Regions from separate parts of the Asticcacaulis excentricus CB 48 genome, predicted to be linked through region 1. Evidence: predicted binding sites of a transcription regulator. Region 1 holds the regulator's gene; the other holds the start of a gene.
What was found. Region 1 encodes HrcA, which represses chaperone genes, less so after heat shock. Its sites were predicted from a motif close to GTTAGCANTCNNNNNNNNNGANTGCTAAC; they were not measured.

Region 1 (11,690 bases):
TTCCCGCGCCGGATTTGTCCACTTAAATCCTTGAAAAACGTATTGCGGGTCAGCGCAAGACGTTTCATGAGGCCTTATGCGGTTCCGGTGATGTCGTCCCAGAACCGCTTGGCCTTATGCATGAAGCCCTGTGACTGCGCGTAGGACTGTGCCTCGGCGATCTCGGCAAATTCCTTCATCAGTTCCTTCTGACGGGCGCTCAGGTGCTTTGGTGTTTCGACGAACAGTTCGACCAGCAAGTCACCTCGCTGTTTCGAATTGAGCACCGGCATGCCCTTGCCCTTGATCTTGACCTTGTGTCCGGTCTGCGCGCCTTCGGGGATGGCGACCTCGAGCTTGCAGGTGCCGTCGCAGCCTTCGCCGCCCATCAGGCATGGCACCTCGACCTCGCCGCCCAGAACGGCAGTCGGCATGGGAACCGGGATCTGACAGTGCAGGTCTGCGCCATCGCGCTCGAATATTTCGTGCTCGGCCACCGACAGGAAGATGTAAAGGTCGCCACGCGGCCCGCCACCCGCGCCGGCCTGACCTTCGCCGGACAGGCGAATGCGTGCGCCGTCATCAACGCCGGCAGGGATACGCACATTCAGCTTGCGATTGGCGCGTACCTGACCATGGCCGTGACAGTTGGTGCAGGGCTCCTTGATCACCTGACCCTGACCGTTACAGGTCGGGCAGGTGCGTTCCACGGCGAAGAAGCCGTTGGAGGTCCGCACACGGCCTGCGCCACCGCAGGTATGGCAGGTGACGGGTTTGGTTCCGGCCTTCGCCCCTGAGCCCTTACAGACTTCGCAGGTCAGGGTCGTCGGCACGTTCAGTTCGACATCTGCACCCTTATAGGCCTGTTCCAGCGTAATTTCGTAATCATAGCGTACATCGGGGCCACGTTGCGGGCCCGAGCGGCGGCCACCGCCCCCGCCACCGAAAATGTCGCCAAACATCTCCGAGAAGATGTCTTCGACATTGCCGAAGCCCTGTCCGCCAAAGCCACCTTGACCGCCGAAGCCGCCGCCGCCCTGACCATTGACGCCGGCGTGTCCGAAACGGTCATAGGCCGCGCGCTTGTTGGCGTCGGACAGGACCGAATAGGCTTCATTGACTTCCTTGAAACGTGCCTCGGCCTGATCATCACCCTGATTGCGGTCAGGGTGGTGCTCCATCGCCTTCTTGCGGAAGGCCGATTTCAGCGTCGCATCATCCGCATCGCGGGCCACGCCCAGAATTTCGTAATAATCACGCGCCATTGTACTCAGCAGTCCTTTAAGCGCATTCCGAAAAGCCGCCTTGCAGGTTTCGGACTCAGATGCGCGATAAACATAACCCAAGCCCCCGCCTGGGATGCCTGCAACATTCACACCGGCAACATATCCGATGTTATAAAAAACTCAAAAAAAGGGGAGCCCAACCGAAATCAGACTCCCCCCTTTTGTCTTGTCAAAGCGCTGGCTTACGCGCTCTTCTTGCCGTCGCCGTCGACTTCTTCGAACTCGGCATCGACGACGCCGTCATCGGCCTGAGCCTCGTCACCGGCTTCGCCCGCGCCTTGAGCGGCGTACATGGCTTCACCGAGCTTCATCGAAGCGGTCAGAAGCGCCTGATGCTTGGCCTTGATGTCTTCGACGTCTTCGCCGTCCTTGGCCGTCTTAAGATCGGCGATGGCGGTTTCGATGGCGGTCTTGTCTTCGGCGCCGACCTTCGAACCAAAGTCCTTCAGGGCCTTTTCCGTCGAGTGAACCAGAGCGTCGGCCTGGTTGCGGGCTTCGATCAGCGCCTTGCGCTTTTCGTCTTCGGCCTTGTTGGCCTCGGCCTGCTTGATCATCTCCTCGATATCCGAGTCGCTCAGGCCACCATTGGCCTGAATACGGATCGAGTGCTCCTTGTTGGTCGCCTTGTCCTTGGCATTGACGTTGACGATGCCGTTGGCGTCGATGTCGAACGTGACTTCGATCTGCGGCACGCCACGCGGTGCGGGCGGAATACCGACGAGGTCGAACTGACCCAGAAGCTTGTTATCCGAAGCCATCGGACGCTCGCCCTGGAAGACGCGGATGGTCACGGCCGACTGATTGTCGTCGGCGGTTGAGAAGGTCTGCGACTTCTTGGTCGGGATTGTGGTGTTGCGCTCGATCAGCGGGGTGAACACGCCACCCAGCGTTTCGATCCCCAGCGTCAGCGGGGTCACGTCGAGAAGCAGAACGTCCTTGACGTCGCCTTGCAACACGCCGGCCTGAATAGCGGCACCGAGCGCCACCACTTCGTCCGGGTTCACACCCTTGTGCGGTTCGCGACCAAAGAAGGCCTTCACGGCTTCAACGACCTTGGGCATACGCGTCATGCCGCCGACGAGGACGACTTCGTCAATGTCCGAAGCCTTCAGACCGGCATCTTTCAGCGCCTGCTGGCAGGGAGCGATGGTCTTCTGGATCAGGTCCTCAACGAGGCTTTCGAGCTTCGCGCGGGTCAGCTTGAGGTTCAGGTGCAGCGGGCCGGACGCGTTCATCGAGATAAAGGGCAGGTTCAGGTCGTATTGCGCGACCGTCGAAAGCTCCTTCTTGGCCTTTTCGGCCTCTTCCTTGAGGCGCTGCAGGGCCAGCTTGTCGGAACGCAGATCGACGCCGTTTTCCTTCTTGAACTCGTCAGCGAGGTAATCGACGACGCGCATGTCGAAGTCTTCACCACCGAGGAAGGTGTCGCCATTGGTCGACTTCACTTCGAAGACGCCGTCACCGATTTCGAGGACCGAGACGTCGAACGTACCGCCACCGAGGTCATAGACGGCGATCTTCTTACCGTCGTTCTTGTCGAGGCCATAGGCCAGAGCGGCGGCGGTCGGCTCGTTGATGATGCGCAGAACTTCGAGGCCGGCGATCTTGCCGGCATCCTTGGTGGCCTGACGCTGAGCGTCGTTGAAGTAGGCCGGAACCGTGATGACGGCTTGGGTGACGGTTTCGCCCAGATAGGCTTCGGCGTCTTCCTTCAGCTTTTGCAGAATGAAAGCCGAGATCTGTTGCGGCGAATAGTCCTTGCCGTGGGCCTTGACCCAGGCGTCGCCGTTCGGGCCTTTGGAGATTTCATAGGGCACCATGCCCTTGTCCTTCTGGACCATCGGATCGTTATAGGTACGACCGATCAGGCGCTTGATAGCGAAGAAGGTATTGGAAGGGTTAGTGACCGCCTGACGCTTTGCGGGCTGCCCGATCAGGCGCTCCGAGTCGTCCACGATGGCGACCACCGACGGCGTGGTGCGAACGCCTTCGGCGTTTTCAATGACCTTCGGGTTCTTGCCGTCCATAACGGCGACGCACGAATTGGTCGTACCAAGGTCGATACCGATGATTTTAGCCATGAGTCCAGATTTACTCCGTTTAAGGCAATGGGCTTTTGAGGCCTTTTGAAGATAAGCACCCCGCTTGTCCATCCCCGGTGAGATGAATTTTACCAATTTTGGAAGCCACCGTTGATTTCGGCGCCCCCAAATCTGCAACCGATATAAGGGGCGCATGGCGGCCTGCAAGAGGGGCCCCGGCAATGCTGGCAATATTTTTAGGGTTTTTCAAAACGCGGTCATAAAAACGGTCCGTATTGCAGTGGCCCTACTCCTGTTGTTAGGTAGGCCATACAAAGACAGATGCCGGGAGACTTGCCGATGACCATGAACACTCTGCCCCTTACGCGCCCCGAAGGGAGCGAACCGCAGGATTTCCACGTCAGTCGCCGCGGCATAGCCGGGTTGTTCTTTGCGGGCTATGCACTGGGCGCCGGGACCGCCGCGGCCCAATCACCCGTGTCCACGCCTTCGACCGGTCTGATCGCTAAAGACCTGACAGTGCCGACCGATAGCGACTACGCTATCCCCGCCTATATCGCCTTGCCCCAGGACGCCAAGCGACGTCCAGTGGTGCTGGTCGTCCCGGAGATCTTCGGACTGCACGACTACCTGCGCGATGTCTGTCGCCGCCTGGCATATCAAGGTTATGTGGCCCTGACGTTTGATCCTTTCGCGCGCAAGGGCAATGCGGCAGCTTTGAAAGACACGGCCGAAATCCGCAAGCTGGTCGAAACCGCGACCAATGAGCAGGTGATGGGCGATCTGAAAACCCTGATCGCCTGGTTGAAAACCAACCCCGATGTGGGACAGTCAAAGGGCGTGTTCGGCAAGACAAAGTTCGCCGACACCTCGCGCATCGGCATTACCGGTTTCTGTTGGGGCGGCGCGGTAACTTGGATGGCGGCGTCTTCCATCCCTGACATCAAGGCGGGCGTGGCATGGTACGGGCGTCTGGAGCGTCCGGCGGCGACCGATTTCCTCGGCAAGGAAGACCGTCAGTGGCCGATCGACCGCGCCTCCGGGCTGCGTCGCCCGGTTCTGGGTCTCTATGCCGGTCAGGACGGCGGTATTTCATTGGAAAGTGTTGAGCGCATGAACGCAGCGCTCAAAGCGTCTGGTAAGACCCCCAGCTATATCAAGGTCTATAAGGACGCCAAGCACGGCTTCCATGCCGACTACCGCGCCCTTTATAACGAGACAGCCGCAAAGGAAGGCTGGGCCGAATTGCTCAAGTGGTTCGGGACATATTTGTAAGCCAAATTCCCGTCAGACAGGTCAGTTTACCTCCCCGCAAGCGGGGAGGTATTTCGTCTGTTACGCCTGCGTATTGACTGTGCCGCCAGAGGCGGTATCGCTGCCATTATAAGCCCCGTTGGCGGCGCTGGCCGTTTTGGCCGCTGTCACGACCATGGCAGGGCGGATCGTGCGGCCGAACAGTTCATAGCCCGCCTGCATGACCATCAGGACGCTGCCACCCTCAACCTCAGTGGAAGGTTGCTCCATCACGGCTTGATGGAAGTTGGGATCGAACTTGTCGCCCTTGAGCGGTGCAATTTTCTTGACACCGTTCTTTTCAAAGGCCCCGGCCAGTTCCTTTTCCGTCATCTCGATACCGGAGACGAAGTTTTTGAACGCCGGGTCTTCGACCTGCCCCGGGACAGCCTGAAGCGCGCGTTGCAGCACGTCGGCCACGCCCAGAAGGTCGCGCGAAAAGCGCTGGATGGCATAGGCGCGCGCGTCATTCATTTCGCGCTCGGCGCGGCGTTTGACGTTTTCGGCCTCGGCAGCATATCGCAGCGCCTGCTCCTTGAGTGCGGCGTTTTCGGCCTGAAGCTGCTCCAGCGCCGCGTTCAGCGTGTCGATGGCGTCATTGGCGAACGGGGCGTCTTGTTCAGTATGTTCTTCGCTCATTACTCTTTAGACTCTGTGGGTTAGGGCCGTTCCTGCTCCAGCAGGCGGCCGAGGATTTTCGCGGTGTAATCCACAAGTGGGATGATGCGCGCATAATTCAACCGGGCGGGCCCGATGACGCCGATGGCGCCGACGACCTTCTGGGTCTGACCGCCCATCATATAGGGCGCTGCAATAACAGCCGAACCGGACAAAGAAAACAGTTTCGATTCTGATCCGATAAAAATTCTTACCCCCTGTGCCGAACGCACATTGTCGAGCAGGTTGATAAGCTCTTCCTTTTCTTCCAGGTCCTCGAACAGGGCGCGCACCCGCTCCAGGTCTTCAAGTGCCGAAGCCTCCAGCAGATTGGCCTGCCCCCGCACGATCAAGGCACGCTTATCCGTCTCGCCGCCCGCCCAGGCGGCCAGTCCGCGTGCGATAAGACCGGTTGCCGCCTCATTGAGGAGTTGACGCTCGGCCTCAAGCTCGGCGCGCAGGTCGTGCCCGGCCTCGCTGAGCGTGCGCCCCCTAAGGCGCGTACTGAGATAGTTGGAGGCTTCGATCAGGTCGGCAGGCGTTACCCCCGGATCAAGCGTCATCAGTCGATTTTCGACCCGCCCGTCATCGAAAACCAGCACCGCCAGCGCCTGATCAGGGGCCAGCTTGATGAATTCGACATAACGCACCCCGGCCTCAAACGAAGGCGTCATGACCACACCCGCCCCACCCGCCAGCCCCGACAGCAGGTTCGAGGCTTCGCGCAGGGCGCTGTCAAAGGTCATGCCTCTGGCTGTCAGGCGTGCTTCGATCTCGCGCTTGGCGTCCTGGGCCACGTCGCCGACCTCCAGCAGGCCATCTACGAACAGGCGCAGACCCTGATGCGTTGGCATACGCCCGGCGGAAATATGTGGCGCACTGAGCAGGCCCAGTTCGGCGAGATCGGACAGGGTGTTGCGGATCGACGCCGGGGACAGGGCAATTCCACCCTTCGACAGGGTGCGCGACCCCACCGGCTCCCCGGTTTCTAGATAAGACTCGACGACTTGACGAAATACCTCACGCGCCCGCGTGTCCAGTTCGGTCAGCGAGGCCGTGCCACTCATCAGGGTCGAGAGCGATGTCTTCATGACATAAGGATATAGAAGCCTTTGCGCGCTTGTGAAGAGGCTTCGCATGAGGCGTCGCATTTGCCGCCAAATTGCCACGATTGCAGGGCTGCATAGGGACACCTGAACGGGGAGGTTTTGATGCAAAAAAAAGTCTTTATGACGGTCGCGGTGGTGGCGCTGATGGGCGCCGGTATCGCTCAGGCCAATGACGTAGTGACCCTGACCAAGCCCCCCGTGTTCAAAACGCGTACCGACACTGCGACGAGCGAAATCCCCAGTGCGTACAAGCCGAAACCAAAAGCTAAAACCAGTGATTTTGAGCCCCTCAGAGGACCTTGGCGCGTCACCAAGTCGCTGAAAGACAAGGGCAAGGAGCCGGTCGATGAGGACGGCAACACCTATGCCTGCGTTGATAAAGACTGCAAGGTCTCGCGCAAGGTCGACGAAAAGCGGGATTAGATAACGGCTGCAGTGCGCTTTAGGTGTTCGCGGATACCCGTCGGATTAACAGGCCAAGGCCGCTCACCATCAGGCCGGGAATAAGCCAATAGGTCGCATTCCAAGCCACGATTTCGAAAACGAGGAGACTTTTCCATAAGCCTGCCAGAGCAAGGTGGGCCAGTGGGATTGCAATCCCCAGCGGAAGGGCAAAAAACGCAAAGCGCCGACCTCGGATTAAGACCCCGACAAACAAAACGATCCAGCCTGCAAACAGGCTCAGTAAGAACGGCGTATAGTCAGTCTGTACGACGGTTAAAGAGACAATATCCCCCGACATGACCCCTCCTTTTTTTGTCACAATAGCTGTGGCAAGCGACGAGTCAACGATAGGGTTTGGCGACATTGGAGGGCGGATTTAAGTCGGCCTCTTGTGTTTATATTCGTGTTTAGGGGGCCTGAGACAAAAACCTTTGCCGAAGCGAACCTATGCTGGTAGGCACGTCCGCATCTAATGGAGGTCCACGCCATGTCGCAATTCGACGCCCTGAACGCCTTGAAAACCTTTCGCCCGTCCAACCGTCAGGCGGATCAGTTACGCAAGGTGACGCTGGAAACCGGTGTGACGCGTTATGCCGAAGGCTCGTGTCTGATCACGGTGGGCCATACCAAGGTGCTGGCCACGGCGTCGGTGGAACAGGGCGTACCGCCCTTCCTGAAGGGCAAGGGGCAGGGTTGGGTGACGGCGGAATACGGCATGTTGCCGCGTTCGACCCACACCCGTTCGCGCCGAGAAGCCGCTGCCGGCAAGCAGTCGGGCCGCACGCAGGAAATCCAGCGCCTGATCGGGCGCTCGTTACGCGCTGTCGTCGATCTCAAGGCGCTGGGTGAGCGCCAGATTACGCTCGATTGCGATGTGATTCAGGCCGATGGTGGGACACGCTGCGCCTCAATCACCGCGGCCTGGGTGGCCTTATCTTTGGCGTGCGACAAGCTTTTGGAGCAGAAGCTGATTTCCGCAAGCCCGATTATTGATCAGGTCGCGGCCGTGTCCTGCGGCGTCTTTGAAAATGTGCCGGTGCTCGACCTCGACTACGACGAGGATTCGACTGCAGAGACGGATTCGAACTTTGTGCTGACCGGTTCAGGGCACATCGTTGAAATTCAGGCTACCGGCGAAAAGCGCGGCTTCTCACGCGACGAGTTCAACACCCTGTTCGACCTGGCGACCCAAGGGGCGACGGAACTGTTTGCCCTGCAACGCGAGGCGGCGGGCAAGTAAAACCTATTCTTCGTCCTTTATGACCAAGAGATCGCCGGGCGTGCAGTTGAGCGCCCGGCACAGCGATTCCAGAGTGCGCAGCCGTACGGCCACGGCCTTCTGATCGCGCAGCAATTCCAGATGCCGCACAGCGATCCCTGTCCGGTCGGACAGTTCGACCAGAGACAAACGCCGCCGCGCCAGTTGCTCGCTCAGACAGATGGTTACACTCATATGGTCAGATTGGCTTCGGCCCTCAGCCGCGCCCCTTCCTTGAACACTTCGGCCAAAACGAAGACGACCAGCACCGAAAACCATGCCGTCACAGCCCGCATCCCATAGACGGGCTCCACCGGCATTTTAAGTATGGCCTCAGCCAGAGCGCGCGACGCATAGGAATAAAGCTCTACTCCGGCCAGTCCGAAGCCGATCCAGCGAAGGCGCAGCGTATTGTCCGGGTGGAAGACATCACCTTCGGCCAGGGTGCGAAAAACCTGTCGTGTCCAACGCATGATCAGCAGATAGCCTGAGAGTGACACCGCGAAGGCCAGCATAAGGATCGCCTGCTGCGTGCCGTTGATCTGCGCCACCATCTTCATGCGCGCCATCACTTCGGCGGCAAGCGTTGGCACTGACAACAAACACAAGGCGGCGATCCCCACGGCTACGATCATAGCGAACAGGCCGTAATAGACGACATCGAGGGCCGTCTTGAGCAGGCTGGAAATCGAACGCGGGCCCAGAAAACGCATGAGCTATCCTATGCCGAGGAATGAAAACGATCTCTGCCACAAAAAATGGTCATCGCCAAATTACGGCTTTTTCATTGCGCGCAGCATAGGCTACACAGTCCGCAAACGGAGACTTCTCATGTCGATTTCGCTTGTTGCCGGTCAGAAGCTGATTGCCGCTACCCACAATCCGGGCAAGGCGCGCGAAATCGACAGCCTACTCAATGGCCGGTTTGAGGTTGTCTCGGCGGGCAGTCTGGGTCTTCCGGAGCCGGATGAGACGGAAAACAGCTTTATCGGCAATGCCATCCTCAAGGCGCGCCATGCGGCAATGGCGGCGGGTCTGCCGGCTCTGGCCGACGATTCAGGCCTGAGCATCGCCGCCTTAAATGGTGATCCGGGTATTTACAGCGCCCGCTGGGCCGGGCCGCAGAAGGATTTTCCGCGCGCCATGGAAATCATCCACCACAAGATGATTCAGGCGGAGGTCCATAATCCCGAGACCTATTCCACGCGGGCGTGGTTTACTTCGGCTCTGGCCGTCGCCTGGCCCGAAGGCCACGCGGTCGTCTTCGAAGGCGTGGTGCATGGCAATATTGTCGCCCCGCGCGGCGACAAGGGATTCGGTTACGACCCCATCTTTCAGCCGGATGGCTATGAGATCACCTATGCCGAGATGGATGACGTGCTGAAAGACAGCCTCAGCCACCGCCATCTGGCCTTCGAACAGTTGAAGGCATGGCTGTTCTGACATCCGCCCCCGTCGCTCTCTATATCCACTGGCCGTACTGTTCGCGCATCTGTCCCTATTGTGATTTCAATGTAACGCGCGATCGTGGTCAGGCCGACACACAAAATGCCCTCTTTGAGGCGATCCGTGCCGATCTGAGGATGCAGGCGTCGTGGCTGGGGCCGCGTCGTCTGGTCTCGGTTTTTTTTGGCGGTGGTACGCCTTCGCTGATGAAGCCCGACTGGGTGGCGGCTGTGATCAACGAGGCTAAAACCCTGTTTCCGGTTACTAATGATATCGAAATCACGCTGGAGGCTAATCCGACGGATGCCGAAATCGCCCGTTATCGCGCCTTTCAGGCGGCGGGCATTAACCGCCTGTCGATCGGGATCCAGTCGCTGAATGACGCGGCGCTGCGTTTTCTGGGGCGCAATCATTCGGCACGCGAAGCGCTCATGGGATTAGAGACAGCCCTGTCTGTGTTTGACCGGGTGTCGCTGGACCTGATCTACGCCCTGCCAGACCAAAGTCTTGAAAACTGGGAAGATGAGCTGCGGCGGGCGGCCCATCTGGGTGTCGAACATATCTCGCCCTATCAACTGACTATCGAATCCGAGACCGCCTTCGGGCGGGCAGCCCGGCGAGGGCAGTTACGCATTCCCGACCCGGAACGGGGTGAAGCCTTCTATGATCAAACCCAGTCTGTTCTGACCGAACTGGGCTATGAGGCCTATGAGGTGTCCAACCATGCACGTGGTAAAGAGGCGCGTTCGAAGCACAATATAAACGTCTGGGAAGGCGTGGACTATGTGGGCATAGGACCAGGCGCGCATGGTCGCCTGACGTTTGACAAGGCGCGTCACGCCACGGTCGCTGAGCCTGATCTCAAAGCCTATATCGCGCGTGTCCGCGAAACCGGCCACAGCGTGACGCGCGAACCCTTATCACCCGAAGAGGCCAGCGAAGAGGCGCTGATGCTGGGGTTGCGTCTGATTGAAGGTGTGCGGCTTGAACGCATTGCCGGGCTGCCGCTGAACAAAAGCGATGAGCTGATTGCCGGGGGCTTTCTCGAAGCGACGCGGGAGCGTCTACGCGCTACGCCGAAGGGCCGGGTTGTACTCGACCGGCTGCTCCTGGAGCTTTTGTCATAATTTTTGCCGTTTTGCCGCGTAAACAAGAGGTAGATAGGGGGCTTCCCATGCACAAATGGCGCAGAATTCTGATCGTTTTGACGGTTTTGGTGGTCGTCATCGGCGGTCTTGTGTGTTGGGATGTCTATCGGGCGCAGGTCGTGGCCATCGACACTCTGACCTATGCGAGTTCCGGTAAGGTGTCCCGTGTCGAACCCCTTATCGACGGCACGTCTATCACCAACCGCCTCTACAGCGACATCGCCCCTTATGAGGTGGTCCCCGTTGCGGCACCAAAGCCTGCCGAACAAAAGGGAGGCTTGCTGCAACGGATGTGGGACAAGGGCGCGTCGCTACTTGGTGGCAAACAAAAACCCGCCCCTGAGCCGGAACCCGAAAAGACCATCGACCTGCACCTGTGTGCCCAGACGGCCGGCGAGGCGCAGGGGTTTGTTACCCTGCTCAAATACCTAAAACCGCAACCGGCCAAACTTAACTGGAAACCCGATCCGCGCATCCGTTACGGCAGCTTTGCGGCGCGCCAGTACCGTATCAGCGGTGACGACTATCTGGTGGTGTCGCGCAACGGCCTCGACTGGAAGGTCACGGGCCTGGAGCTGAGTGTGGCGCGGCGCAAGGCACTGGCGCGTACCTGCGCGGGCATTATTTAGGCTTTCCAAACGGCGGCCCATGCGCCAGATAGGGGCATGAGCGATTTCTTTGCCCCACAGCCCCGCCCTGTCGAAGGGGGGCTCTATATCATTGCCACGCCGATCGGTAATCTGCGCGACATCACCTTGCGCGCGCTTGACGTGCTGCGCGCTGCCGACGTGGTGTTGTGCGAGGACACACGGGTGACGGGCAAGCTGCTATCGGCCTATGACCTCAAGAAAAAGCTGATCCGCTACGATGACCATTCGGGGCCGCAAGTTATTCCGGAAATCCTGACCCGCCTGCACGCCGGTGAGATCGTGGCCCAGGTCTCCGATGCCGGGACGCCTCTGGTGTCTGATCCGGGGTTCCGACTGGTCAACATAGCGTTGGAAGCGGGCGCACGGGTCCATCCTATC
Region 2 (11,690 bases), 1.2 Mb from region 1:
GTCTATTCGGTCGGCAATGTCGTCGCCGGGACCTATAATCCGGTGTCCAACATGGCATTTCTCGCCATTGTCTTCGCCCTGATCAGCGCCGTGACCGGAGCGACCTGCCGCCGCGATTGGATGTTGATCCCTTCCACCGGATGGCTGCTGATGGCGGCCTTGAGCTTCATGTTTGGGGACAACAGCGCGCTACGGACGCTGGTCTTTGCGCTGGCTTCGGTCCTGCTGATGGGCGTTCCGGGCTGGGCCCTGACCGATCAGGCGCGTCAGGCCCGGCAGGTGAAACAGGCGCTGGGCCTACGTCTAACCGGCTCTTGACTTTAATTCTAATATAAATTTATATACCCCTAACATTAATTTGTTAGAGGGGTTCACACATGTCTGCACACAAATTACCGCTCGACCTGATAGGCATAGGCACAAAAGTCGCCGTCGTAGGGCTTATCGCCGGACTGGTGGTCGAAAAGGCCGCCCCCCTGAACAACATGCACCCGGACCCGTCCGTTCAGGTGTCGCTGCTGTCGATCAGTATGGTGCTGCCGTCCTTCTGGATCAGCCTTCTGGCTCCTATCTGCTATCTGTTCGCCCTGTGGTCGGCTTCAGATGTTTTTATGCGACTGCATAAGGGCGAAGGATTTGGGGCTTCGGTCGTCAAGGGCCTGAAAGACGTCGGTTCAAACCTGATATACGGGGCCATCGCGGCGATCCTAATTATGCCGACCCTTACCGCGATGACCGAGGATCGCTTCCGCGGCGTGCGCTATGATTTCGCTATCGAGCCCCTGACCATCGGCCTGATCGGCCTAATGCTGTGGTTGATTACGCAGGCTGGTGAAAAGCTGCAAACCGATATGGAGAGCTTTGTATGAAGGCCCTTATTCTTAGAACCATGATCGGCCTGCCGACAGGTATCATAGTACCGCTGGTGGTCGTTCAGTTGCCGAAACTGTGGGCGAATACCAGCCATCGGCTCGACATTTTCGGTCTGGCGCTGTTGCAAGGCGGCTTACCGCTGTTGCCCTATGGTTTCTTAGCTATTGCCCTGTGGTTTGCTGCCGACATGATCACCCGCGTTCGTCCGGATACGCCGCTAGAGCCGGTTCTGTCCAAAGGGTTGCGCCACAGCGGGGCGGGGTTGATCCTTGGCGGCCTGGCTGTTGGGCTGAACGTCACACCTTGGGTATGGGGCGAGGTCTATAACAATACCGGCCGGCAGCCCGGCGTCGCAAATGACGTCCTGCTGACCCTTATCTTTGTAGGTCTGGGCCTGATCCTGTTTAGCCTAAGCCAGCGTATCCGCACGCTGCAGGTGGCGCGCGAGGCCCTGTCGGCGGAACTGGAGCAGTACGTCTGATATGCCGGTCAATGTAACGCTTGATGTGATGCTGGCGCGGCGCAAGATGCGCGCAAAGGATTTAGCGGCGCAGGTCGGCATCTCGGAAACCCAGATGTCACTGCTGCGCACCGGCAAGGTGAAGGGCATGCGTTTTGATACCTTGTCAAAACTTTGTTTCCTGCTGGACTGTCAGCCGGGCGACATCATGGCATACCTCCCCGACGAGGCTGATCTGACAGCAAAGGGCGGCGACTGAGCGGACGCGCCCCATTGCGGTCACGGAGTTAGGACTCAAATGACTCTCCGAAGAGGAGCCCCGCTATGTTCAAATCCGTTTGTCTCGCTGCGCTGATCCTGAATGCGCCCGCGGCCTTCGCGCAGGAAACGATCAGCGAAGCGCACCCCATGCAGGACGGCGATCAATGGATTACCGACGTGGTGGTGACGGCCCGCCTGCCCGGCCCCGCCCTGTGGCGCGTGCGCAAGGACGACAGCGAGGTCTATGTGCTGGGGGCCATGCCCGTGATGACCAAGCGCATCCCGTGGGATTCCAAACGTGTCGAGCGGGTCATCGGCCTGTCGAATGTGCTGCTTACCGCGCCAGAGGCTAAGGGCGGACTGATCGGCGGTGCGCGGCTGCTGATGGATCGTCGCCTGCCGCTGGGCAAAAAGCTCGATGAGGTCTTGCCAGCCGATCTGTCGAAGCGTTTCTATACACTGGCCGATGCCTACGGTCTGGACCGCGAAAAGTACAAGAAACTGTCGCCCATCTGGGCAGCGGCCACCCTGCGCGAGGATATTTATGACAAGGCGGGGATTGCCACGCGCGACCCGGAAAAGACGCTGCTGCGTTTCGCCAAGGCCCAGAAGCTGAAAACCAAGCCATCAGGCAGCTTCTCAGTGGCCAAGACCCTGGGGCGCATCGATGATTTTAGCACGCAGCAAGAGGCGCATTGCGTCGCGGCCACGCTGGATGAGATTGACTTTGCCATAAAGAACGCCCGCGCCGCCACCGAAGCCTGGGCCATTGGCGATCTCAAGGCCGTGCAGCGTTTGTCGCCGGATTCAGCACTTCTTGCCTGTCTCGAAGGCGCGCCTTCGACCAAGGCCATGCTGGGGCAGTCGGTCGAACAGACGGTGGGCGCGATCAATACTGCCTTAGGAACGCCGGGTAAGTCCCTGATTGTGCTGCCCTTGTCAGCGCTTCTCACCCCCGGAGGCGCCTTGCAACAACTGGAGCAGCAGGGTGCGACCGTAACCACGCCCTCGCTCTAGACTGAGGTGACTTCACGATTTCCCTCCTCCCCACTGTATGGGGAGGTGCCGAGTTTACGAGGCGGAGGGGTATACCCCTGCCGAAAAGATACCCCTACGGCGCGACATCGCCCGCCACCTCCCCACAAGTGGGGATGTGAAAGAGTAGCCGCGTGAAACGTTAGCTCGGCTCAAAAACGTCATATGAATGTCATTGGACCCCGCGCCTGCCGCGCCATAAACTAACCCTATGAAACTGCTGCCCCTACTTGCTGCCGCGCTGCTTGTCGCCTCGCCCGCCTCTGCCGAGCCCCTGCGCCTGATGAGCTACAATATCCGCTACGCTAATCCGCAGGACGTGCCACCGTGGCCGGAGCGCGGCCCGCGCATGGCGGCGCAGATCGCCTTCCTTGCGCCCGATGTGCTGGGGGTGCAGGAGGCGCTGTTGCCGATGGTCGATGACCTGTCGCAAGCCCTTGGAGACTATGACCATTACGGCGTCGGCCGCGATGATGGGGCCAAGTCGGGCGAAAGCACGACCGTCTTCTGGCGCCGCGACCGCTTTGAGAAGGTATCAGCGACGACTCAGTGGTGCGGTCAGACGCCCGACACCCCCTCGAAAGACGCCGATGCCGCCTTCCCGCGCACCATCACGCGCCTTATTTTGAAGGATAAACGCAGCGGGCAGGTCTTTGATGTTCGCAATGCCCATTTCGACCACGTGGGCGTCAAGGCGCGCGAAAACTGTGCTGTGCAGATTCTGAGCCTGCCGCCCGTGCCGGGCGCGCACCTGATCGTGCTGGGCGATTTCAATACCGGTATGGGCAGCGCGCCGTATAAACGCTTCACCGCCGAAACGAGCCCGCTGAAAGACAGCCGCGTCGCCAGCACCCGCCGTTTTGGACCGACCGGCACCTTCAATGGCTTTGATATCCGCCAGACGGACGGCGAGGCTATCGACCATATTTTTGTGGATCGGACGTTGATGGTTAAGAGCTTCGCCACCCTGACCGACAGCTATTCGGGCAAGGTCATTTCCGATCACTTCCCTATCGTGGCCGATATCGAGCTGAAATAAATTCCGGCGAAAAAATTTCACACGAATCCGCTTCGCCGCTTCTTGACTCTCTGCGGTCGCAACCCTAACTCAGGGGCGCGTTAGCACTCAGGCATACTGAGTGCTAACACATCCATCTGAATAACATCGGAGACATCATATGAGCTTTCGTCCGCTGGGCGACCGCGTTCTCGTGAAGCGCGTTGAAGAAGAAGCCAAGACCAAGGGCGGGATCATCATCCCTGATACGGCTAAGGAAAAGCCGCAAGAAGGCGAAGTCGTCGCTGTCGGGCCGGGCGCCCGCAACGAAAAGGGCGAGCAAGTCGCTCTGGACGTAAAGGTCGGCGACCGCGTTCTGTTCGGCAAGTGGGGCGGCACCGAGGTCAAGCTGAACGGCGAAGACCTGCTGATCCTCAAAGAATCCGACATCCTGGGTGTGGTCGAGCGTTAATCCGCTCTGTCGCCCCTATTCTGATAATACGCAACCAAAGGAACACCCGAAATGGCTGCTAAAGACGTACTGTTTTCCTCGGACGCGCGCGACAAGATCCTGCGCGGCGTCAATGTCCTCGCCAATGCCGTGAAAGTCACGCTTGGCCCCAAGGGCCGCAATGTCATCCTTGAAAAGTCGTTTGGCGCGCCGCGCTCGACCAAGGACGGCGTGTCGGTCGCCAAGGAAATCGAACTGGCCGATAAGTTCGAAAACCTGGGCGCGCAACTGATCCGCGAAGTCGCTTCCAAGACCAACGACAAGGCCGGTGACGGCACCACGACTGCCACGGTTCTGGCTCAGGCCATCGCCGTCGAAGGTCTGAAGTCGGTGTCTTCGGGCCGCAACCCGATGGACCTGAAGCGCGGTATCGACAAGGCCGTGGCCGTCGCCATCGCCGAAATCAAGGCCTCGTCCAAGCCCGTTACCTCGAACTCGGAAATCGCTCAGGTCGGCACCATCTCGGCCAACGGCGACACCGAAGTCGGTCAGATGATCGCTGACGCCATGGCCAAGGTCGGCAACGAAGGCGTCATCACCGTCGAAGAAGCCAAGACCGCCGAAACCGAACTGGACGTCGTCGAAGGCATGCAGTTCGACCGCGGCTACCTGTCGCCCTACTTCGTCACCAACCCGGACAAGATGGAAGCGGTCCTCGAAGACCCGTACATCCTGATCTTCGACAAGAAGATCTCGACCCTGCAACCCATCCTGCCGATCCTCGAAGCCGTGGTTCAGTCGGGCCGCCCGCTGCTGATCATCGCCGAAGACGTCGAAGGCGAGGCTCTGGCCACGCTGGTCGTCAACCGTCTTCGTGGTGGCCTCCGCGTCGCCGCCGTCAAGGCTCCGGGCTTCGGTGACCGCCGCAAGGCCATGCTGGAAGACATCGCCATCCTGACCGCCGGCCAGGTGATCTCCGAAGACATCGGCATCAAGCTTGAGACCGTGACTCTCGACATGCTGGGCCGCGCCAAGAAGGTGACGATCACCAAGGAAACCACCACCGTGGTTGATGGCGTCGGTGAAAAGGCGGAAATCGAAGGCCGCGTGGCTCAGATCAAGCAACAGATCGAAGAAACCACCTCGGACTACGACAAGGAAAAGCTGCAAGAGCGTCTGGCCAAGCTGGCCGGCGGCGTCGCGGTCATCCGCGTCGGCGGCTCGACCGAAGTCGAAGTGAAGGAAAAGAAGGACCGCGTCGATGACGCCCTGAACGCGACCCGCGCGGCCGTGGACGAAGGTATCGTTCCGGGCGGTGGTACGGCTCTGCTGAAGGCGTCGAAGAAGCTGGCCGACCTGACCGGTGACAATGACGACCAGACCGCCGGTATCGCCATCGTGCGCAAGGCCCTGCAGGCGCCGATCCGTCAGATCTCGGAAAACGCGGGCGTCGAAGGCTCGATCGTTGTTGGCAAGGTGCTGGAATCGAACGATGCCAACTTCGGCTTCAACGCTCAGACCGAAAAGTACGTGGACCTGGTGGCCGATGGCGTCATCGACCCGGCCAAGGTTGTGCGTACCGCTCTGCAAGACGCGGCCTCGGTGTCGGGCCTGCTGATCACGACGGAAGCCGCCGTGGTCGAAGCCCCGAAGAAAGAAGCGGCCCCGGCTATGCCTGGCGGCGGCATGGGCGGTATGGGCGGTATGGATTTCTAATTTGGCTCACGTCCCGTTCCTGCGGATCGGGACGTGGACAAAGGTCCATAGCGATAATGTTTTGCTCGGGTCGCCCCCGTCGCAAAATCTCCCAATACTATGTAGAAAGAGCGGGTCTCACGACCCGCTCTTTTTTTTCGTCACTTCGCTGTAAATGCAGACCTGCGGCTGGCTTTCATATGGCGGATCAAAATCATCAGGCCTTCTCTCCAAACAAACAGAGGCGCGGGGAATGTACCGGAAAATAGTGCGACCGAGAGTTATAGGGCCTCTTCTCAACGCGTCCCGAGAGGTCTGCGGAACCATTACGGCAGTGGAACCACCTCGGTTATCGACGATGTTTCGACGCTGAGGCGTGGTGTCAGCGGGTCAAGGCTGTCTTTCAGACACTGGCGCACCTGATCGGCCACCGGGCCTGGCGCGCGCAACCGGAGGCGGCCACCGACATCCGAACGGGCTTCGGCCACGGCGCGCCACAGGAGCCGCCGTGCGGCCCTCAGCGGCGTCTCTTCCATATGGGGCTGTGCGCCCCACGGCCGACTGAATTCCAGCGTCCCAAAGCGGGTAATCGGCCCGCAGGCGATGGCTCGCCCCTCGGCCGCAAAGGCGGACTGCACCAATCCGGTCAGCTTCTCACCATTATGCTTGTTGCCGATCAGATCGACCACCACCAGGCCCGCCAGATTGGACAGGCGCAGACGGCGTACCAACTCTTCAACCGCCACCTCATTGAGGCGTTTGGCGGCCTGACGTGGCGTGTGGATCATCCCTTCCCCAGCACGCCCCATGTCGATATCGCACGCGATCAGGGCGCGCGTCGCCTCTATGGACAGATAACCGCCGCCGGGCAGGTCGAAACTGGGCTGGGTCGCCTGCGCCTCGGCAATATCGAGGGCATCGGGGTCTTCGGCGGGCTCAAACCGGACCTGAGGGTCAATCAGGCGCCGCGCCTGTTGTTTCAGGCGCTCCATCAGCCCCAACGGGTCCGACAGGCGACGTGGCGGCCCATCGCTGACACCCAGCAGGCGGACACGGGGCAATTTGTCGGCACGAGCTTCAGCGGCGATTTCGACCTCGACTGCCGTACCTTCGTTCAGGGCATTGGGGTCGCTGAGATCAGTCATGGCCTCTTGACCATCGGCGAGTTTAAGGAAGCCGATCCGCCCCGATTTGGCGGTTAGCCGAGCCACCGAACGCGTTCCCCACAGGGTTAGGGATGTATCCAGCGCCGGACCTTCAGCATAGAGCAGCGGCAGCCCGTCGCGCGCCAAACAGGCACGCATCAGACCAAACCGCTGTTCACCATACAGTTTCACCCCCTGTAACCCGCGCCGCGCAGCAGTTGCAGGGTCTCAAACGTCGGCAGCCCCACCACCGAAGGAAAGGAGCCGATCAGGTGAATGACAAAGGCGCTGGCGCGGCCCTGAATACCGTAGCCGCCCGCCTTGCCTAGACCTTCGCCGGAAGCAATATAGGCGTCGATCTCTTCGGCGCTCAGGCGTTTAAATTGCAGACGGGTTTCGACCACCCGCGCTGACAGACCCTTAGGCGAGACCAGCGCGACGCCAGTATAGACGCGATGGCTGCGGCCGGACATCAGTTCGAGACAGGCGCGAACTTCGGCATCCGTTTCCGCCTTGGGCAATATGCGCCGCCCCACCCCTACCACCGTATCAGCGGCCAGAATATAGGCGGGCTGCGTAACCAGCGCCGCTACGGCTTCGGCCTTGGCGCGCGACAGCCGCCCGGCCAGTTCGCGCGGGGTCTCGCTTTTCAGCGGCGTTTCATCAATATCGGAGGGAAGGATACGATCGGGTTTCAGGCCGATCTGGGCGAGCAGGTCCACACGGCGAGGACTGGAGCTGGCCAGAATAAGGGGCAGCATCAGGCGCGCCCCTTACTTAAAGCGGCCAACACTTATTTGAACCGATAAGTGATGCGGCCCTTAGTCAGGTCATAGGGCGTCATTTCAACCATGATACGGTCGCCAGCCAGCACGCGGATGCGGTTCTTGCGCATCTTGCCCGCAGTGTGCGCGATGATTTCATGCCCCGAGTCTTCGAGCGTCACGCGGAATGTCGCGTTCGGCAGAAGCTCGACAACGGTACCCGCAAACTCCAACAGTTCTTCTTTTGCCATTCGGCCCCACATGGAAAGGGAAAAGGGCGAATCGTCATGCGATGTCGCCCATGAAAATCAGTGGCGCTCCCTTTATACCCAAACGGGTTAAGTGGAAAGAGGGAAAGCGCGTATGAAAAGGCGGAGCCCCTTTCGGAACTCCGCCAATCCTTGGTTAGCTTGCAGGGTAGAAATTAAAACTTCCGAACCACGCTGACCGACAGGTTGTCGGCATTTCCGCGATCATCCTTGAAAGCCGAGCGGGTATAGTCGCCTCGGATGGCGTAGGCGTCATTGAGCTTCATCTGCGCTCCGACACCAACATCCAGCGCCGTTCCATCTTCGGCGATCGGCGAGTTGTTGTAGTTTTTCAGCTTGGTGTCCGAAACACCCACGCGGCCGATCAGCTCAACGCGGTCCGAAACCGGCAGGAAGCCCACGGCGTAGGCGGCCTTCTTATTGGTCAGCTTGTAACGGCCCGTATTGGTCGTGTCGCCGTTGGTCCCGGCGGCCAGTTCGCCTTCGAGCCCGAAGTGCGGGGTCAGCTTGGTGCCGAGGCGCGCATTCATCGAGTTAAGGCTAGAGTCGGACTCGTTGTTATTCGTGGCGGTCGCACCGATCGAGCCATACACCTCGGGCTGCGACAGGGATTGCGCGGAAGCCGTGGACGCGCCGAAAGCAGCGGCAGCCAAAGCGGCAGTAGCCATGAGCATGGTCTTCATAGTGAACTCCTATTGTCTTCGTGTGCCGTGCGATTTTCATGAACCGCACTCTTTGTTGCGCCGACCGGAGCTGAGGCTCCAGCGACCACAAGACAATCGCTCCGCAAAGGGGCCGCATTGGGCCGCCTCAAAGGCCATTTCTGGACTTTTTTACAAGAAAAACATAAATTTAATAGGAGATTGCGGCAAAACCGCCATCTTGATGAACTCAAAATGAACGATCATTCATTTCCGACGAATTAGGTGTTCCGGGGTTTTTCAGCCACACCCCAATTCTGCACCTCAGCATACGACATCAGCCTCGCAGATGCAGGGCATGGATCAGGGTAAACAGACGTCGTGCGGTTTCGTGATCGATCTCAATCTTGCCGGCCAGACGTTCGGTTAGCAGTTCTGCTCCATCATTATGGATACCGCGACGGCCCATGTCGATCGACTCAATCTGCCCCACCGTGGCATTTTTCAGCGCCTCATAGTAGCTTTCGCAGATCATGGCGTAGTCCTTCATGATCGGCTTGAGCGGCGTGAAGGATAGCATGATTTTTTTGGCATAGCCCTCGCCCGACACATCAAACACCAGCCGCCCATCCTCATAGGCCAGGCGTAGATCGTATTTTTCCGCCGAACCGCCTTCGGGTTTGAAGCTGTTTTTTTCAATCAGGTCGAACATGGCGACCTGACGCTCATGCTCCACTTCCGGAGACGGCGAAGCCAGGCTGTCGGAGTCGATGTCGATACGGGCCAGTTTCATAATTACACCGGATGGCTAGGGGTCGAACGGGCGCGGTGAGGCGCTGCGAGGTCCATAAGCAGAAGATCGACGGCCTCGACCTCGATCTTCAGCTCGGCAGCGGTCTTGCCCGCAAAGCGCAGATAGAGGTGGCAGGCCGGCGCGTCGAGCGGTTCGGTGGCCAGATGCAGAATGGTCATGCCCTGCGGCGGGTGATGCACGTCGAAACCTCGCGACCGAAGGCCTGTGATCGAGCCGATCTGCAACGCACAGGCGGCACGCAGAGGCGTGCGGCTCTTGTGTTCATGGCAAAAGCGATTGAAACGCAGGGTCAGAGCGCGAGCGCGGGCGTCGTAACGCACGTCTTCGCCACGCAGGGCCGCATCCTGCAACAGCGCGCTCAACGGCACCACGTCCTCTTCGCTCTGCGCGAGAAGACGGAGCGGTTTCGGCTTTTTGTGAAACCACCCGAACATCCGTAATCTCAACGCCTCCTATCCAAAAACCGGTGCACACGTTTTGGCATTTGGCTTATTCTTCCTCGATCGGGTCATTGCCCTTGATACGGCGGATATTGGCCCCGCAGGCGGAAAGCTTGCCCTCAAGGTTCTCGAAGCCGCGATCGAGGTGATAGACCCGGTTGACGACCGTCTCACCGCGCGCCGCCAAACCAGCAATGACAAGACAGGCCGAAGCACGCAGATCGGTTGCCATGACCTGCGCCCCGCGCAGTTCCTCAACGCCCGTCACCTTCGCTTCGCCCCCGTGCAGGACCGAGATATTGGCACCCAGACGCCCCAGTTCCGGCACGTGCATGAAGCGATTTTCAAAGATGGTTTCGCGCACCGTGGACTCACCTTCCGCCAAGGTCATCAGGGCCATGAACTGCGCCTGAAGGTCGGTGGCAAAGCCCGGATAGACTTCGGTGGTGATATCGACAGCTTTCAGGCGCTCCTGACCTCGACGGATCGTCACCGTATCTGCCGTCGTTTCGATCTCGCAGCCCGCCTGACGCATCTTGTCGAGCAGAATACCGATCAGTTCCGGGCGCACCTTCGTCAGGCGTACCTCACTGCCCGGCATGGCCGCCCCGGCCAGCGCGTAGGTGCCGGCTTCGATACGGTCGCAGATCACTGCCCAGTCGGTGCCCTTTAACGAAGCGACGCCTTCGATGACGATGGTTGGCGTCCCGGCCCCGGTGATCTTCGCGCCCATGGCGTTAAGGCATTCAGCCAGATCGACGATTTCCGGCTCACAGGCAGCATTTTTAAACACTGTAGTGCCGTGCGCCAAAGCGGCGGCCATAAGGGCGTGTTCGGTCGCGCCTACCGAAACGAAGGGGAACTCAATCTCAGCCCCTTTGAGGCCGCGCGGCGCCTGCGCGAAGACATAGCCTTCGTGCATGTCTATATGCGCCCCCAGCGCCTCCAGCGCTTTGAGGTGCAGATCGACCGGGCGCGCGCCGATGGTGCAGCCGCCCGGCAGGGACACCTTAGCATGACCCGTGCGCGCCAGAAGCGGCCCCAGCACGTTGAACGACGCGCGCATCTGACGAACTAGATCGTAGGGTGCAAAGGCCGAAGTGATTTCCGGGGTGTGCAGCAGGGTTTCCTGATGCCCGTCCGGTCCGTTAGTTTCAGTGATCTGCGTACCAAAGCGTTGCAGCAGGCGGCCCAGCAGGCGGGTGTCGGCCAGACGCGGCATATTGGTAAGGCGCACCGGCTCTGAAGTCAGCAGCGACGCCGCCATCAGCTTGATCGCGGAATTCTTGGCTCCGCTGACGGGAATGTCCCCTTTGAGCGGCACGCCGCCTTCCAACGCAATACGATCCATTGAGTACGCCTGATCCGAATGTCTGAACTTTCATTTCTGCCGACGGGGCCGCCCCGATTCAGAGCTTTGGAAATGAAATGGATTTCGCGTTCTACATCACCGGGCCGCAGGTGCAACAGCTAGTTTTTCGCGTCGTCCTTACGGATCGGTGTGGGCTCAGGACGGCGGGCAGCAGCTTTGCGCCGCTGGAGATTGGCGCGCAGGGCGGCATTGAGGCGCTCGGCCTTCTCGTCCCTGGGGTTTTTATTCGGAGAGTCGCTCATAGGCCGGTGATTTAGCGTTCCATCCACAAAAAGCGAGCGAAAAATGCACTTTTCGCTTTGCGTTTCGCCTCGGTTTGGGTATTAGCCGCGTCCTCAGCCGGTCTTCACACCGGTTTAGCCGTATTAGCTCAGTGGTAGAGCGCATCCTTGGTAAGGCTGAGGTCGGCAGTTCAATCCTGCCATACGGCACCATGAAGGCCCGGTTCTGAAACGACCGGGCCTTCGCCATAT

Region 2: a site for HrcA is predicted at 3,748-3,776, ahead of groES (co-chaperone GroES). Genes of this name have one in related genera too.

Annotation. Positions count from the first base shown of each region.
Region 1 is NC_014816.1:55,609-67,298, reverse strand. It holds gene dnaJ (molecular chaperone DnaJ) at 75-1,244, opposite strand; gene dnaK (molecular chaperone DnaK) at 1,448-3,346, opposite strand; gene ASTEX_RS00265 (dienelactone hydrolase family protein) at 3,647-4,582, shown strand; gene grpE (nucleotide exchange factor GrpE) at 4,643-5,239, opposite strand; gene hrcA (heat-inducible transcriptional repressor HrcA) at 5,260-6,348, opposite strand; gene ASTEX_RS00250 (hypothetical protein) at 6,469-6,789, shown strand; gene ASTEX_RS00245 (hypothetical protein) at 6,809-7,108, opposite strand; gene rph (ribonuclease PH) at 7,298-8,050, shown strand; gene ASTEX_RS00235 (helix-turn-helix domain-containing protein) at 8,054-8,263, opposite strand; gene ASTEX_RS00230 (DUF2975 domain-containing protein) at 8,260-8,781, opposite strand; gene ASTEX_RS00225 (non-canonical purine NTP pyrophosphatase) at 8,900-9,511, shown strand; gene hemW (radical SAM family heme chaperone HemW) at 9,499-10,641, shown strand; gene ASTEX_RS00215 (hypothetical protein) at 10,689-11,291, shown strand; gene rsmI (16S rRNA (cytidine(1402)-2'-O)-methyltransferase) at 11,328-11,690, shown strand, end outside.
Region 2 is NC_014816.1:1,237,847-1,249,536, reverse strand. It holds gene ASTEX_RS05970 (hypothetical protein) at 1-318, shown strand, start outside; gene ASTEX_RS05965 (hypothetical protein) at 378-869, shown strand; gene ASTEX_RS05960 (hypothetical protein) at 866-1,354, shown strand; gene ASTEX_RS05955 (helix-turn-helix domain-containing protein) at 1,356-1,592, shown strand; gene ASTEX_RS05950 (TraB/GumN family protein) at 1,658-2,611, shown strand; gene ASTEX_RS05945 (endonuclease/exonuclease/phosphatase family protein) at 2,841-3,668, shown strand; gene groES (co-chaperone GroES) at 3,808-4,098, shown strand; gene groL (chaperonin GroEL) at 4,150-5,793, shown strand; gene ASTEX_RS05930 (ribonuclease E/G) at 6,099-7,076, opposite strand; gene ASTEX_RS05925 (Maf family nucleotide pyrophosphatase) at 7,106-7,678, opposite strand; gene infA (translation initiation factor IF-1) at 7,711-7,932, opposite strand; gene ASTEX_RS05915 (porin family protein) at 8,106-8,633, opposite strand; gene ASTEX_RS05910 (UPF0262 family protein) at 8,929-9,384, opposite strand; gene ASTEX_RS05905 (DUF2948 family protein) at 9,387-9,839, opposite strand; gene murA (UDP-N-acetylglucosamine 1-carboxyvinyltransferase) at 9,895-11,196, opposite strand; gene ASTEX_RS20490 (hypothetical protein) at 11,316-11,459, opposite strand; tRNA gene ASTEX_RS05890 (tRNA-Thr) at 11,577-11,651, shown strand.